DNA from 2 places in the Lachnospira intestinalis genome. Region 2 is predicted to be linked to the other one. Evidence: a T-box and tRNA genes for the amino acid it is inferred to sense, from the RefSeq annotation. Region 2 holds a T-box; the other holds one or more tRNA genes.
The links. The T-box of region 2 lies ahead of tyrS (tyrosine--tRNA ligase). A T-box ahead of a tRNA ligase gene usually reads a tRNA of that ligase, here a tRNA-Tyr.
Positions count from the first base shown of each region.

Region 1 (8,199 bases), on a different contig from region 2:
CGTCACAGCCGTTTACGGTAAGACGGCGTTTGCACCAGTCCCTGGGTATCACAGCTTTACGGATCAGGCACTGTCCCGGTGAAAATATCATATCTGTGCCATACAGATACATTTTTTCATGCCCCACTTCTTTTAGTACCGCCTTTTTGGCATAAATCGGAATCTGTTTTTCTAAAATATGCTCCGGCGTAAAAAATAAGCGGCAGCCATTGCCCGCCACAACATCTGCGTGGGTCTGCTCTGCCGCTGTAAGTAATGTCCGTACCGCACTGTCTGAAATGGCATCGTCCTGGTCTAAAAATAAAATGTACTCTCCCTGTGCTTTTGAAAGCCCTGTCAGTCTTGCCGCATGAATCCCTTGATTTTCCGTGTGGTTGACGGCAGTCAATTCAAAAGCCTGGTCAGGTACATAATTTCGTATCAGTTCTTCTTCCTTCAAAAGGCCGTCTGCCGGACTGTCATTGACCAGAATAAATTCCAGTTTTGCCTTCGGCACATTTTTACCTTTTTGCGCAGCCGGAAGCAGCTCTGCATTTTTTCGTATCATCGCCATCAGACCCGGAATATAGTCTGTTCCTTTATATAACGGAGTAATAATGCTTACTTTGATTTCATTCATATTTACAGACACTCCCTGAATAATTCCATATACTGCGCCGCGATTTTCTGGTAATCATACATTTTCAGCATTTCCTTGCTTTTATCTTCAAGCGCCTCACCGTTCTCCGGTTCTTTAAAAAAAGCCAGAATCGCTGTGGCAAGTGCTTCCACATCATCCGCCGGTTCATAATAATGGCACAGTCCCTTTGTCACCTCATAATTTGCGGATACTCTGGACAGCAATGTCGGCACCTTTAAAATCATCGCTTCCACCGCCGTCATGCCAAAGCCCTCAAACAGGGATGGATTAATATACAGGCAGCTGTTTACCAGAAGCTCTCTTTTTTTCTTTCCGTCCACAAAACCCGTAAAAATGACACGCCCGGACAGGTTATGCTGCTCTACATACTCCTTTAAATACGCTACGCGCTTTGGCACATTGCCCACCAGCACCAGATTCCTGTCAATGCAGTCTGCAATCATTTCAAATGCTTTAATCAGCGTAATAATATTTTTATGGTGAAACTGCAGATTAATTGCAACAATATCACCTTTTTTTGGCGTCGGCGGAATCACGTCATTGACATGTACCTTAATCGGATTATAAATCTGCACAATCTTATCTTTATACCGCGCATAATAATTCTGGATTTCTGAGCGGTCTGCTTTACTGATAGCAATAATTTTATCTGCGTGCTTAAAATCCACTGCATACATGACTTTGTATAACAGATATTTATACCATGCCACCTTCACACTGCCCATTACCCGGTGCGATACCGCTTTAATATCGTGTGGAATCATGACGGTCGGTACCTTCAGTTTTCTCAGTCCGTTGGTACAGCTGGCATGAAAGACAACCCCGATATTGTATTTACGGATGACTTTCGGCACAATCCATGTATTTACCCGTTCAATATCCAGCAGACGTACAAGCTCCGACTCTTTTTTCGGCGGTTTTACCGTGATCACCGTCACTCCGGGTGCAATCTGCTCCAGATAAGCCTTTGCATAGTCATAGCACAGCACAACGCACGCACCCATGTCTTTATTTTTACAAATGCCTTCCAGCAGATTTATCGCAACCTGGTCTTTTCCCCCGGCATGCTGACGGCTCAAATATATATAATTAAGCAGTATTTTTTTCTGTTCATCCTCTTTCATCATTCTCACCACATTCATATTTTTAATGCCGTTTATTCGGACGGCTCATCGTAATAATGTTTAAAATATACCCTGTAGAAAATCGCCCACGTATCCCGGAATGCCTTTACAATATCGGACATCCCGATTCTTCGGGTATTCTTATCCCGCACATAGACAACCTTCACCGGCATCTGCTCGATTTTAAACCCTCTGCGGTGAACCGCTACTAAAAGTTCAATATCGTATGCAAAACCGGACGTCCGCACCAGATGTGCCACCGGCTTTACAGCCTCTGCCTTAAAAACCTTTAATCCGGTCTGCGTATCACGCACATTCAGATGAAACAGCACAAGAAGCATCATATAGTAGCCAAGGCTTATCACCTTGCGTACAAACGGATAGTGAAGTTCAGAATCCTTGTGGAACTTACATCCAATCACAACATCGCTTCCGCTTTCCTGCATTTTCTTTAAATAGCCCTCAAGCTGTGCGGGATTTAACTCTAAATCCGCATCCACAAACGCAATATAATTGCCCTCTGCCTGACTGATTCCTGAAATAATGGCATTGCCCTTGCCACGGTTTTTATTGGATGTCACCAGCTTTATGCGTGTACCGGACACCCGCATGCCCGGCACAACCGGGTGCGGCTGTTTCGCATCATCGCGTATGGCACGCTCAATTTCCTGCTTTGTCTTATCCTTACTGCCGTCATTGACGGCAATAATCTCCAAATCCGGTGCAAACTGCTCCACGATGGATAGTGTCTGCATAATACTGTTATAAATCAGTGCCTCCTCATTATAGGCCGGCATGACAATTGATAATTTTCCCCTTAACTGATACATACTTCTCCAATACCCTGTTATTCAGATATATATTCATATACCGCCACCGGCTGTATGCTGCTTACAAATTCCTGTGCATACGGAATCCACGCTGCAATACCGTCCAGTTCTTCCGGCATCTTTACATCCATCTGTATTTTATTATCTTTATGATAAACGGTGTCCATCCCGCTATCCGCTACCGCTCCGGATTCAGGTTCTCCGCTGATTACATAGACATGGCTGTAACGGTCTTTTAACCTTGCACACTGCACTGCTGCCGCTTCTTTATCTTCCTTTAACGGATATACCGGACAGTCTGTCATATATTTTAACGAAACCATCAGCTGTGGAACGACTTCTTCCCCAAGTACCACCACACTGTCTTTTTCATCTACGGTTTCTGCAAGCTCTGTAAGAATTTTCCACTGCAGCTGGGTCTGATCCTGACCGTTCACTACAATCCCCGCATACGGAATCAGAACTGCTGCCACCGCAAGCGCCGCCGCGGCACAGAGCATACCGTATCCGTCCCTTAAAAGCCGGATATGAGCCATACTTTCCGCCGTCCGTGACAATATATACGCCCCCAGTACAACGATTACTGCTATATATGGCACAATATATCTTCCATAGTAATAATAATGTAGTATTTCTTTCTTAAATACGGCTGAATAAATGATAACACAATAATAAAACATTGCCGTCAAAAGTACAATAGAATCCTTCTTTTTAAACCATGACGGACGTAAAAAGGCCGCGATAAAAATCACCGGCATGAGTATTATACCACTGCTTAACAGATACGCATAGCTTGTCATATAGGCTGACGGATACGCACTTTTTTTCATTACCAGCAGGCATGCTGCGAGTCCTGCCGCTGCAAATACCCATACAAAAATCCGCCAGCAGGTATTCTTGAACCGATTCTGCTCTTTCCGCATAGATTGTGCATTTACGGATACCGCTTTTGTGTTTTTCTTTACCGGAAGAAGTCCAAGCACCAGCGAAAACACGATTCCTGCCACGGACACCGCCGTTACAAAGGCTTTGAGGTTTGACGGGCCTACCGGTCCGATATATAAACGGTCATAGTTGCCATACACATATGTAAGCGAACTTGCATGCATCATGAAAAAACCTGCAAGATATCCGGCAAGCATGACAACTGCCCCGGCAATATAGCTTTTCCTGCCTGTTTTAAAATATAATCCGTATGCCATCAGCACAAATAACGGCATAAATACATAAATTGTAATATGTAAAAATGCAAATACAACGACCGGTATGCAAAAGAGCCAGCGGTATTCTTCATGCTTTTTGTCTGTTAAAAGATAAAGCATTGCTAAAATGACAAATGCCAGCGTTGTTTCCACAAGAGAGGTTTTTGCCTGCCACAAAACCTGCGGTGACAACACATATAAAAAGAGTGCAATCGCTTTATACAGTGTCTTTATTTCCAGATTTTCAAGCACAAGCCATAAAAGAAATACAGATAATGCCAGAATCCATGTTCCCAGCTGCATCATATGCTCCACGCCGCAAACTCTTGCATATACGGCAAGCAGCGCACTGAATGTATGTACCCCATGCAGACTGCCGGTTGTATCATTTTGTGCCACGCCCTGCACCTGTTCTTCATCCAGCGTAAAATTATATCCCTCCAGATGATTTCCGATTGCCGCCATGTAATCACTTTTATCCGATGCTGATACACAATCCCCGTACTCGTCAAATGTCATGAAATTATTATTATAACCATAGACATATCCGATTGCCTTTGCCTGATAAACGCCTTCGTCCTGTCCCATGCCAAACATTCCGAATGTCGTCCCCACAAGCGGTATCACCGCCAGCAAAAAGCCAATCCCTATAAGATTTTTCTTCCACTGGAATGTGCAGGACGGCTTTGTCTTTTTATATGCATAAGCCGCTCCCGCCGCTGCCACTGTAAATCCCAGTGTCAACGCTGCCGCTCTTTCCAGTGAAAAAATATTCAATCCGATTAAAATGCCCGCTGAAAGCAGATATGCAAGCACTGTTTCCGATACACCAAGCAGGACAAGTTCTGCAAAATCTCTCTGCTGATAAAGCATCGAAAGTCCCACGCCTGCTGCCCCGGCTGCCACAAGCAGCAACACCGCCGTCAAAATGCCTGCTATTCCGCTGTGCACGCCTGCCTCAATAACGATGCCTGCTGCCGTTATAACCATTCCTGCCACGAAAAGTTCCGGCAAAATCTTCTGTGCCGTTTTTTCTGCTTTTATATACCCCATGCAGTGTATCAGGATATCCGCCACACACACAAGCACAAGCACAATGCCGGATACCAGCCACAGATACTGTGTAAACCCTTTGCCTGCATTAATCATGACGTCATCTTCCGGTTGGAAATGCATTGTAACCACATACACCAGACCTGCCAGACATAATAAAATGAGTGTACGCAAAAAGGGTCTGACGATACTTTCCGTTTGCTTTAAACAGACATTTGGTTTTCCTCCCGCAATCCGGCAGATTACCGCCTCCACAACAGACAATAGCCATAAAACCGCCAGTGTCTTATTGAGCGAAAATCCGCCGAAAAGGGCAAGAATTCCTCCTGACATGCCAAAGCCTGCAAGCAGCACTGCAAAAGAAACGGTGACTGCATCCATCAGCTCCATCCTTTTTCCGATACATACAATTCCATACGTAAGCACTGTTATTATCATCAGTACCACTGCTGTACTATTCACGTCAAACCCTCCAATATTCTCTTAAATTTATCTTAATTTATAGAAAACCAGTCTTTCATCATTACTTACAACCGGTGTCACACCGGTATATTCCTGCACACTCTTTTCCAGCGCCGTCCACTCCGGTTCTTCATAGGCATCGCGGTTAATATACAGACCGTCAAAACCCTTTGATAAAATTTCCTGAATCATCTTATCAACCGGCAGGGAAGCCGTTTGTTCATACCAGATATCCGTGTCACTTCCGTCTGTTGTACCAAAACTCCATTTTAACTTATCAGAATGAAGATATCCGATATAATGTGATAAATGTCCCATATCATTCTGAATATCCCCTTCCGGATACTCTGCATACGGAAGCTGGAATATACTGTCATCTTCATCCATGACTGCATCCACCCGTGCAAAGAAATCCGCATCACTTATCCATTCTTCTTTATTACTTTCAAAATTAAAAGATACGGACGGATTCTGCTCCCAGATGGCAAACAGCATCACAAGGGCAACTCCGCCCATGTATACACATTTCCATACGGTTTTCGCAATCTTTCCTTCCCACTCATTTAAAAGCAGGCAAACCGCGGTTATGGCAAAAAATCCGATAAATACGGAGATTCTGTTATATCCTCTGATAATTTCAATGCCCGTCATAAATATGATAGAACCGAAACCACCCATTGTTGCCAGCAGAATCCCGCAGATATTGAGGTCTGCAAGTACTGTCAGGCGCTTTGTAAGCGTGCTTTCGTTCTTTCTTCTTGTAAAAAGCCATACCAGCAGGAATAAAAATCCGACCGCACCGACAATGCCGATGTATGCCGTCCAGTTTTCATTGACACACGGTACATATTCATTATACGCATAAATCAGCTTTTCAAGCGGTCTGATACCGTGTCCGTTTACCGGAAGCAGCAGCTGGATAATCTTTAAACAGTACGTTTCAGAATCGGCAATACTGCGGATTCTGCCTTCCAGTCCTGTTCCACCATGTACAATCCTGTAAAAAATTTCCGGGATAATGGAAATCACAACGCATACAATCACACTGAGGATACTGATACAGCCGCGCTTCAAATAATTCCAGTCTTTCGTGCGGAGCAGTGCCGTAAGCATTGCCACCATTAAGAAAAAGCAGGCAAATATCTGCCAGTAACCAATGCCTTCGCTGGCAATTAAAAATGCCATGATAAAGCCCGCATAGTTGCGTTTATACTTAAAAAAGCCCTTGCCCGGCAGCATAAAGCGTTCATCTTCATACAGCCAGATACACATTAATACCGCAAGCGGAACAAAATAGTAGCAGGACAATACAATGTGCCCGATGCCGCGGATAAAGATAAACGGCAGGAAAGCATATACGAGCGCCCCGCCTGTTGACAGCCACTCTTTAATGCGGAGCTGTCTGAGAACAAAATATGCCACATAGGCAATCATATAAAATGCGGATAAATAGACAAGATTGACCGTTTTGGCAACCTGTCCGCCCGTAATCCATAAAAATAATTTCTCAAAAAATACATCTGCATTATGCAGACCTGCAATGACATCCGAGGTATTATAATAATACCCATCCAATGCTGTCAGTTTGTCCGTTCCGATATTCCATCCGGATTCCTGCACCAGCCTTACCGATACAAGCGCTGACATTTCATCACCACCCTTGTATTCAAGCGGATATGTTAAATCCTGTCCTCGAAGTCCCAGAAAATGCACTACCAAAACAGTAACTGCCAACGTAATAAATACGAGTGCAGCCGCATCTTTATACCATTTTTTCACAAATTCCCATACTTGTTCTTTTTTCATAAAATGATTCGTTCCTTTTCGTTTTATTAAAACAAAAAAGACTGCCGTATAAACGACAGTCTTTTTCCAAAATTTATATGCCGGCGACCGGGGTCGAACCGGTACGGGAGTATAAGTCCCGCAGGATTTTAAGTCCTGTGCGTCTGCCAATTCCGCCACGCCGGCCTGATTGTTACTCCGTTTCTTTTATATAGATGAAACAGAATGGACGGAGAAGGATTCGAACCTTCGAAGGCATCGCCAGCAGATTTACAGTCTGTCCCCTTTGGCCACTCGGGAATCCGTCCAAACGTGAGCATATCGCTCACATTTTGTTATTTTATCATATCTTTATGTCGTTGGCAATTGTTTTTTTTATAAATTTAAAAACTTTTACTTCTGACATAAGTCCTGCGCTCTCCAGTATTCCAGTGTTTCCCGTAAGGTCTGCTCCAACGGAATCTGTGGTTTCCAGCCGGTACAGTCATGTACCTTTGAAATATCCGGTTCAATAATCGGCACATCGACCGGACGCAGTCTTTGTGCATCTACCCGGACTTCAATTTTCTTATCCGAGAGTGAAATAATCCGGTCTAAAATTTCCTGAATTGCCAGTGCATGTCCTGTTCCGATATTATAGGTTTCACCGGCTTTTCCCTTCTGCACCAGTAGGGCGTATGCTCTTACAACATCACGCACATCGGTAAAATCACGCTTTGCCGAAAGATTTCCGACATACATCACCGGGTCTTTGATTCCTTTTTCAATCTCTGCCACCTGTTTACAGAAATCCGCAACTACAAAAAGCGGTGTCTGGTTCGGACCGATATGATTAAATGCACGGACCATCATGACATCCATATGGTATGCCGCCGCATAAATGCTGCCAAGCATATTCTGGCAGGACTTTGTTGCCGCATAGATATTTCCCGGACGAAGCACCGTATCTTCAATAATCGGACATTCTTCCTGCCGGATATGTCCGTATTCTTCTCCTGAACCAATCAACAGTACACGCGGCTTATAATCCAGTTCGCGAACAGCATCCAGCATATTGACCGCACCCTTGATATTGACATCAATGGTCAGCGCCGGATTTTTCC
Region 1 is NZ_JBBMFS010000008.1:54,160-62,358, forward strand. It holds gene WMO37_RS10010 (glycosyltransferase family 2 protein) at 1-619, opposite strand, end outside; gene WMO37_RS10015 (glycosyltransferase family 4 protein) at 622-1,764, opposite strand; gene WMO37_RS10020 (glycosyltransferase family 2 protein) at 1,797-2,594, opposite strand; gene WMO37_RS10025 (hypothetical protein) at 2,612-5,311, opposite strand; gene WMO37_RS10030 (hypothetical protein) at 5,339-7,117, opposite strand; tRNA gene WMO37_RS10035 (tRNA-Leu) at 7,196-7,282, opposite strand; tRNA gene WMO37_RS10040 (tRNA-Tyr) at 7,323-7,404, opposite strand; gene WMO37_RS10045 (GDP-mannose 4,6-dehydratase) at 7,490-8,199, opposite strand, start outside.
Region 1: it has a tRNA-Tyr gene. The T-box ahead of tyrS (tyrosine--tRNA ligase) is inferred to sense a tRNA for this amino acid. The anticodon was not compared.

Region 2 (8,199 bases):
GCAATCCCAATAAATGCTCCGGCGCTACGGTCTGTACGTCTTTTAAGTAAAAATGAACCACCATGCGGCGCAGTGCGGTATTTCCTTCAAAAATACTGCAAAGGACAATATATGCACCGGTGACAACAGCAGATGCAGAGCTTAATACCGCATAAATACCGGCACCTTTTAACTTAAAAAACATGGCGGCGGTTGTCAGAATCAGTCCGAAAACCGTGACTGCATATAAAATCCGGTAAAGGACATCCAGTCCTTTATAAAAATAAAGGCTGTAAATTGCGGCATCGACATTGCTTAATTGCAGTGTATTGTCGTTGATACCGTTTGCAATGCGCTGAAACAGTCCGCTCCCGGCACCGAAAATCAGAATCAGCGCCATCAGTGCCGAAGCACCGATGACGGTTAAAATCCTGACATAGATAATTTCTTCTTTTTTCATAAGGCACAATCCTTTCCATGAAAATCCTTAAAACGTTTATTTTTAAGAAATTGTCACCTTGCGGAAAGTCTTTTTACCTTTCTTTAAGACCGCACCTTCGCCTTCAAAAATGTCCTTTGCAAAAGAAGCATCAATTTCCGTTACTTTTTCACCGTTTACAGAGATACCGCCCTGCTGTACGGCACGTCTTGCTTCAGAACGTGAAGCAGCAAGTCCTGCCTGATGTACCAGTGTTATGACATCGACAACACCATCTTTGAAAGCATCTTCTGTTAAGACTGCGCCCGGCATATCTGCGGAATCGCCGCCGGTAAAGATTGCTTTGGCTGTGTTTTCGGCTTTCTTTGCTTCGTCTTCACCGTGAACCATTTTTGTCAGTTCAAATGCAAGAATTTCTTTTGCCTTATTTAACTGTGCGCCTTCCCATGAATCCATTGCATCAATTTCTTCAAGCGGAAGGAATGTCAGCATACGGATACATTTTAATACATCGGCATCGGCAACATTTCTCCAGTACTGGTAGAATTCGTACGGAGATGTCTTTTCAGGGTCGAGCCATACGGCACCGGACTGTGTCTTACCCATTTTCTTGCCTTCCGAATTTAAAAGCAGGGTAATGGTCATGGCACTTGCATCCTTGCCTAATTTTCTACGGATTAATTCTGTACCGCCGAGCATATTGCTCCACTGGTCATCACCGCCAAACTGTAAATTACAGCCGTATTTCTGGTATAACATGTAAAAGTCGTAAGACTGCATAATCATGTAATTAAATTCAAGGAAGCTTAAGCCCTTTTCCATTCTCTGCTTGTAGCACTCTGCACGCAGCATATTATTGACAGAAAAGCATGCGCCGACTTCGCGGAGCAGCTCGACATAATTTAACTTTAACAACCAGTCTGCGTTGTTGACAAGAAGTGCTTTATCGTCTGAGAAATCAATAAAACGGCTCATCTGCTTCTTAAAACATTCGCAGTTGTGTTCAATCTGCTCGGTTGTAAGCATTTTTCTCATATCGGAACGTCCTGACGGGTCACCAATCATGGCTGTACCGCCGCCAACGAGTGCAATCGGCTTATTGCCTGCCATCTGAAGACGCTTCATTAAGCACAGTGCCATAAAGTGTCCGACATGAAGGCTGTCTGCCGTTGGGTCAAATCCGATATAAAAGGTTGCTTTTCCGTTGTTGATTAAGTCTTTGATAACGTCTTCATCTGTTACCTGGGCAATCAGTCCTCTTGCCACTAATTCATCATATAATGTCATAAAATCCTCCGTTTCCGCAGACACCCTGTCTTACCTGTGCGCACTTGCAAATCATTTAGATTTACGGCAAGGGCGGGTGCGGTGTCTGCATTTAAAATTCTAATAAAAAAAGCTTCCGCCCTTATTTAAAAGGACGAAAGCTGATGCTTACGTGTTACCACCTTTATTCATAAACAGCTCACACTGCTTATCTTATGAAGTACAAATATACTCCGGGTACGATAACGTGTACCAATCCGTCACTGCCTACTTGGGTACTTTCCTGTTCGGAGTGCTGCTCTGGAATGTATTCATATCTGCTTCCGGTCTGCGCCTCTCACCTGCCGGCTGCTCTCTGTTGCTTTTCACAGATACTACTTGTTTCCTTCATTGCTTTGTGAAATATATAATTATGGGTCTGATTATAATATATCATTTTATAAAATGCAAGCACTTTTAATATGGAAATTTTTACCGGGATTAAGAAAGTTCGCCGATAATATACAGTTCATCTTCTGTTATCTGCTTACAGTTTACGTTGACAATGGTATTGACGGCGGCTTCTGTCATCCGGTCACTCACCGGAACTAGCACGCGGATATAATTTTTCGTATATCCTGCCATGTAGTCTGTGCCGTTGTAAGTCATCTTTTCTTCGATTAAAACCTGCATCGTCTGACCAAGACTTTCTTTGCGGTATGCCGCAGACATTTCCTTTTCAAGTGCTAAAAGGCATCCACTTCGCTGTGTCTTAATCTTTTCATCGACCTGACCGTCCATTTTATCGGCAACCGTGCCTTTTCTTCTCGAATATTTGAAAACGTGCATTTCATAAAAATGAATCCGTTTTACAAAATCATAGGTCGTTTCAAATTCTTCTTCCGTTTCCTGCGGGAAGCCCACAATAACATCGGTTGTAATCGCCGGATTGTTAAAATATTTACGAAGGATACGACAGCCTTCTTCATATTCGGCAGTTGTATATTTGCGGTTCATGCGCTTTAAAACGCTGTCACAGCCGCTTTGCAGGGAAAGATGAAAATGCGGGCATACTTTTTCCATGGCGGCGAGTGCCGATACAAATTCTTCCGTCACAACACGCGGCTCTAATGAACCCAGACGGATTCGCTTCACACCTTCGATTTCATGAATCCGTGAAATAACTTCTAACAGACTGCCCTTCTGATTATCCACGCCATAGGAAGTCAGGTGGATTCCGGTCAGCACGATTTCCTGATAACCGTTGTCCGCAAGGCGGTGTACTTCCTTTAAAATGTCGTCTAGTTCGCGGCTGCGGATTCTGCCGCGGGTATAAGGAATAATGCAGTAAGAACAAAACTGGTTACAGCCGTCCTGAATTTTAATATAGGCTCTGGTATGTTCACTGACCTTATCAATTTCCAGTTCCTCATAAGGCTGTTTTACCGATAAATCCAGTACACTGATATGGGATTCATGGTCAGCGGCATAATTTTCAAGGGCTTCTACAATATTAATTTTACAGTTATTGCCAAGTACAAGGTCTACCGCTTCATCTTTCTGTACGCCTTCACTGTCGGACTGTACATAACAGCCTGCGGCAACGACAATGGCATCCGGGTTCATCTTCTTTGCCTTGTGAAGCATCTGACGGGATTTGCGGTCGGCAATATTCGTTACGGAACAGGTGTTGATAATATACACGTCTGCCGGAACATTTTCATCAAACGGAACAATGGAATAACCTGCGGCGCGAAGCATCTGTTCCATAGATTCCGCTTCATAAGAATTGACCTTACAGCCCAGGTTATGAATTGCAACTTTTTTCAATTTTTCTGCTCCTGTCTTTTATTTTTGTATTGACATAATTTTACCAAATAGATATTATAACTAATAGAGTAAATATTATTTGGTAGGAGGTATTTTCGCAATGAAAACCGTAAAAATTTCGTTAAATTCTATCGACAAAGTAAAGTCTTTTGTAAATGACATTACAAAATTTGATGTAGACTTCGATCTTGTATCAGGCAGATACGTTATTGATGCAAAATCTATCATGGGTATTTTCAGTCTGGACTTATCAAAGCCAATCGACTTAAATATTCATGCCGATTCTGATGTCGATACAATTCTTGCTGTATTAAAGCCATACATGGCAAACTAATTACAGTTTTACATAGTGATTTTAATAAAAATAAAAACTGCCGCTCAAAGCTTCTGCCTTGCCGCGGCAGTTTTTATTTTGTAAAAAATCTTATTCAATGCGGATTTTTTCGGTTGTTTCAATGGCTGTCTTAAACAGTTCGTCAATACAGTCATCTAAGTTATGTTCATCACGCTGGATAATATTTAAGTTCGGCTTTGTAACCGGGTGCTTTGCCACGAAAATCGTACAGCAGTCTTCAAACGGCTGGATAGAGGTTTCGTATGTACCGATTTTTTCCGATAAATCAATGATTTCCTGCTTATCAAATCCGATAACCGGACGGAATACCGGCATCGTACATACTTCGTTGGTGCAGTACAGACTGTGCATGGTCTGGCTGGCTACCTGACCGATACTCTCTCCCGTAACAAGTCCCAGACAGCCGCTTTCTTTACCGAGTTCTTCGGCAATGCGCATCATGTATCTTCTCATGATGATTGTCAGTTCGTCATGCGGGCATTTCTCGTAAATGGCAAGCTGGATATCGGTAAAGTTAACAACATTTAATGTAATCGGACCGGAATATTTTGCAACCAGCTTTGCAAGGTCAATAACCTTCTGCTTTGCCCGCTCGCTCGTATATGGCGGTGCATGAAAATACGTTGCTTCCAGTTCGACACCGCGCTTTGCAACCATGTATCCGGCAACCGGGCTGTCGATACCGCCCGAAAGCAGTAACATTGCTTTTCCGGCTGTGCCGACCGGCATACCGCCCGGACCCGGAATTTCTGTTGAATAAATATTAATCTTATTACGGATTTCAATCTGAAGTAAAACATCCGGATTATGTACGTCAACGCTTAATTCAGGAAATGCGTCTAATAATCTTCCGCCCATTTCCATGTTGATTTCCATGGAATCCATCGGGTAATTCTTTCTTGCACGTCTGGCATTGACCTTAAAAGAAAAATGCTTATCCGGGTATGCGGAGTCGAAATACTTAATAACAGTATCGGCAAGGTCATCAAATCCGTTGTCTTCAATCTGTACAACCGGGCAGATGCCGATAATACCGAATACGGTCTTTAAGGCTTCTACGGCTTCATCAAAATCAAAATCGCTGACAGCCGTTGCATAGATACGTCCGTTTTCTTTGGTTACTTCAAATTCGCCGTCTGTTTTCTTTAAGGCATAGCGAATCTGTCTTACAAGGGCGTCTTCAAAAAGATAACGGTTCTTTCCTTTGACACCGATTTCTCCGTATTTAATCAAAAATGCTTTGTACATAATTCTCCATTCCGGGAACACTTGTGTTCCCTGCACCTGTCATTATTTTGTTTTAGTGTCTTGTATATTTACGCAGTACCGGAAGCAGTTCTTTTAAAGCTTCCAGTGTCATATCCAGTTCTTCCTTTGTTGTTTCAAAGCTGAAACTGAAACGGATTGTGGAATCCAGCAAATCCGGGTCTAAGTGGATTGCAACCAGTGTGTTGCTTAATCCCGGTTTATTGGACGAGCAGGCAGAACCGGAGGATACGTAAATCTTCCTATCTTCCAGCGCGTGTAATAAAACTTCCGCGCGGACACCGCGAAATGATGCACTGACGATATGCGGTGCGGATTCCCGTCCCATACAGCCGTTGATTGTCACGTCTGGAAGCTTTTGCAGTTCTTCGATAAAATAACTGCGCAAATCATACATTTTCTGTATTTTTTCATCGAAGGCGCTGTTATAAATCAGTCCTGCGGCAACGCCCAGTCCTGCGATTCCCGGTACATTTTCCGTACCGGAACGCATGGCTTTCTGCTGTCCGCCGCCTAAAATAATGGGCTTTATCTTTGTTTTTTCTTTCACATACAAAAATCCGGTGCCTTTCGGTCCGTGGATTTTGTGTCCGCTGACAGACAGTAAATCAATATTTAACTTTTTCGGAACAATTTTAAATTTTCCATATGCCTGAATGGCATCTACATGATATACAATTTCAGGATTGAACTGCTTGACAATCTGACCGATTTCTTCAATGGGTTCAACCGTTCCGATTTCGTTGTTGGCATACATTACCGATACAAGAATCGTTTCCGAATCGAGCGCTTCACGCAGGGCATCTATGGATACTCTGCCCTGTGCATCAACCGGAAGGTAGGTTACGCGAAAGCCCTGCTCCTCCAGAAAGTTAAACGGCTCTTTGACGGAAGAATGTTCCACGCTTGATACGATAACGTGATTCCCGCGGCGCTTGTTTGCCATAGCTGTTCCGATAATTGCCATATTGTTGGATTCCGTTCCGCCGGACGTAAAAACCAATTCTTTTTCCTGACATTTCAGGCTTCTGGCAATCGTGGCGGCGGCCTGTTTGATATACTGTTCGGCATCGACACCTTTCATATGCTTAGAGGACGGATTGCCATAATCGTCCTGCATTGCTTTTACAACCGTTTCAACAACTTCTCTGGCACATTTCGTTGTTGCGGAGTTGTCTAAATATGCTTCCATGATTTTCTCCCATGTGATTATTGTTCTAAATGATACATCAGGACGGATAACAGCATCATGCCGGCGGTTTCTGTCCGCAGAATGCGTTTTCCGAGTGTGATGATTTCACAGCCTGCTTCTTTTGCAAGCTCTAATTCGTCCAAATCAAAGCCACCCTCCGGACCGATAAAAACAGCGATGTCCTGACCCGGGGTAATATTTTCAATAAGCCGTTTGGTCTTTTCCATGCCGTCTGCACATTCATACGGCAGTAACTTTATCTGACAGTTTTCTGCCATTTTCACTGCCTGTGCAAAGGTTACAACATCGGATACCTGAGGCAGGATACTGCGTTTACTCTGCTTTGCCGCGCTTTCTGCAATGGCATTCCAGCGTTTGACTTTCGATTCGGCTTTTTTGGCATCGAGTTTGACAACACTCCGCTTCATGGCAACCGGAATTACTTCAAAAGCGCCAAGTTCAACAGCTTTCTGAATGACCAGTTCCATTTTATCTGCTTTGGGAAGTCCCTGAAACAGATAGATTTTGGAAGCCAGTTCCCTGCCGCGCTCGTCAACCGAGTCAATGTCCGCACGGATATGCTCTTCGTCAATCTGTGCGATATGGCAGGTGTAGTCAATATTATCGCCACTGCTGATTAACAAGGAATCTCCTGTTTTTAAGCGCAGTACATTTTTAATATGATTCACGTCCGAACCTACAATATCAATATAGGTGTCATGAATATGCTCATGCTCTGAAAAAAAATGATACATTTCCTCTCCGTTCCGAGAACATTTTTCTCTGAATCCTGCTTATCTGCGGCGGGCAGTTACGTTGACCCATTCGCCGTCATGATTTACTTCTACAATTTCAAGTTCAGGGTTCTTTTTAAAAGCGTCAACGACTTCCTGCTCTTTGGTGTTGATAATACCGGAAGTGATAAAATATGCGCCGTGCTTCATATGCTGTGTAATTTCTGCAGAAAGCGGCTCTAATACATCGGCTAAAATGTTGGCACATACAATGTCGTAACATTCGTATCCGCATTTGTCCTGAACCGCCTTGTCGTCAATGATATTTCCTTCAATGACTTCCAGCTGTGCGGCAGAAATGTCGTTCTGCTCTGCATTTTCATGGGAAGCAATAATCGCATTCGGGTCAAGGTCTGTACCAAATGCATGCTTTGCGCCGTATTTTAAAGCAACAACGGATAAAATACCACTGCCACAGCCGACATCAAGGACTTCTTCACCGCCCTTGATATATTTCTGAAGCTGGCGGATCACCATACGGGTCGTTTCGTGAGAACCCGTACCGAATGCCGTACCCGGATCAATGCTTAAAACCGCATGTCCTTTCATTTCTTCTGTTAACGGCTCCCATGTCGGTTTGATATATAAATCACCGATGGTAAAGGTATGCCAATACTGCTTCCAGTTGTTAATCCAGTCCTTATCTTCTGTCTGGGATTCGGAAATTGTTCCTGCACCGACATTGCAGAACAGGCGCAGTTCTTCCAGACCGTCCTTGACCTTGTCCATAATTGTATTGTCGTCTTCATCGGAGTCAATATAGAAATTGACTTTTGCACTGCCGTCATCCGGCGGTAAATCCGGGATAAAATCGACAAACATCGTCTTTGCTTCTTCCTGTGTCAGCTGTACATTATCTTCAATTTCGATTCCTTCAATGCCCAGTTCTCCGAGCATACTGCTGATAAAATCAACAGCTTCGGTTGTTGTCTGGATTGAGTATTTATTCCACTTCATTTGTTTTCTCCATTCATATAAACATTTACATATGCAGGAAAGCTTCGTAACCTCTGTAGGTTTCGTAAAGGTCTGCCTTGCTGATAACTTCAAACGGTGCGTGCATGTTCTGTACGGCAACACCGCTGTCAACGACATTCAT
Region 2 is NZ_JBBMFS010000015.1:6,017-14,215, forward strand. It holds gene WMO37_RS13290 (hypothetical protein) at 1-439, opposite strand, end outside; gene tyrS (tyrosine--tRNA ligase) at 482-1,705, opposite strand; T-box leader at 1,832-2,084, opposite strand; gene mtaB (tRNA (N(6)-L-threonylcarbamoyladenosine(37)-C(2))-methylthiotransferase MtaB) at 2,165-3,493, opposite strand; gene WMO37_RS13305 (HPr family phosphocarrier protein) at 3,594-3,827, shown strand; gene thiI (tRNA uracil 4-sulfurtransferase ThiI) at 3,918-5,099, opposite strand; gene WMO37_RS13315 (cysteine desulfurase family protein) at 5,149-6,306, opposite strand; gene WMO37_RS13320 (16S rRNA (uracil(1498)-N(3))-methyltransferase) at 6,324-7,061, opposite strand; gene prmA (50S ribosomal protein L11 methyltransferase) at 7,101-8,057, opposite strand; gene WMO37_RS13330 (aminopeptidase) at 8,083-8,199, opposite strand, start outside.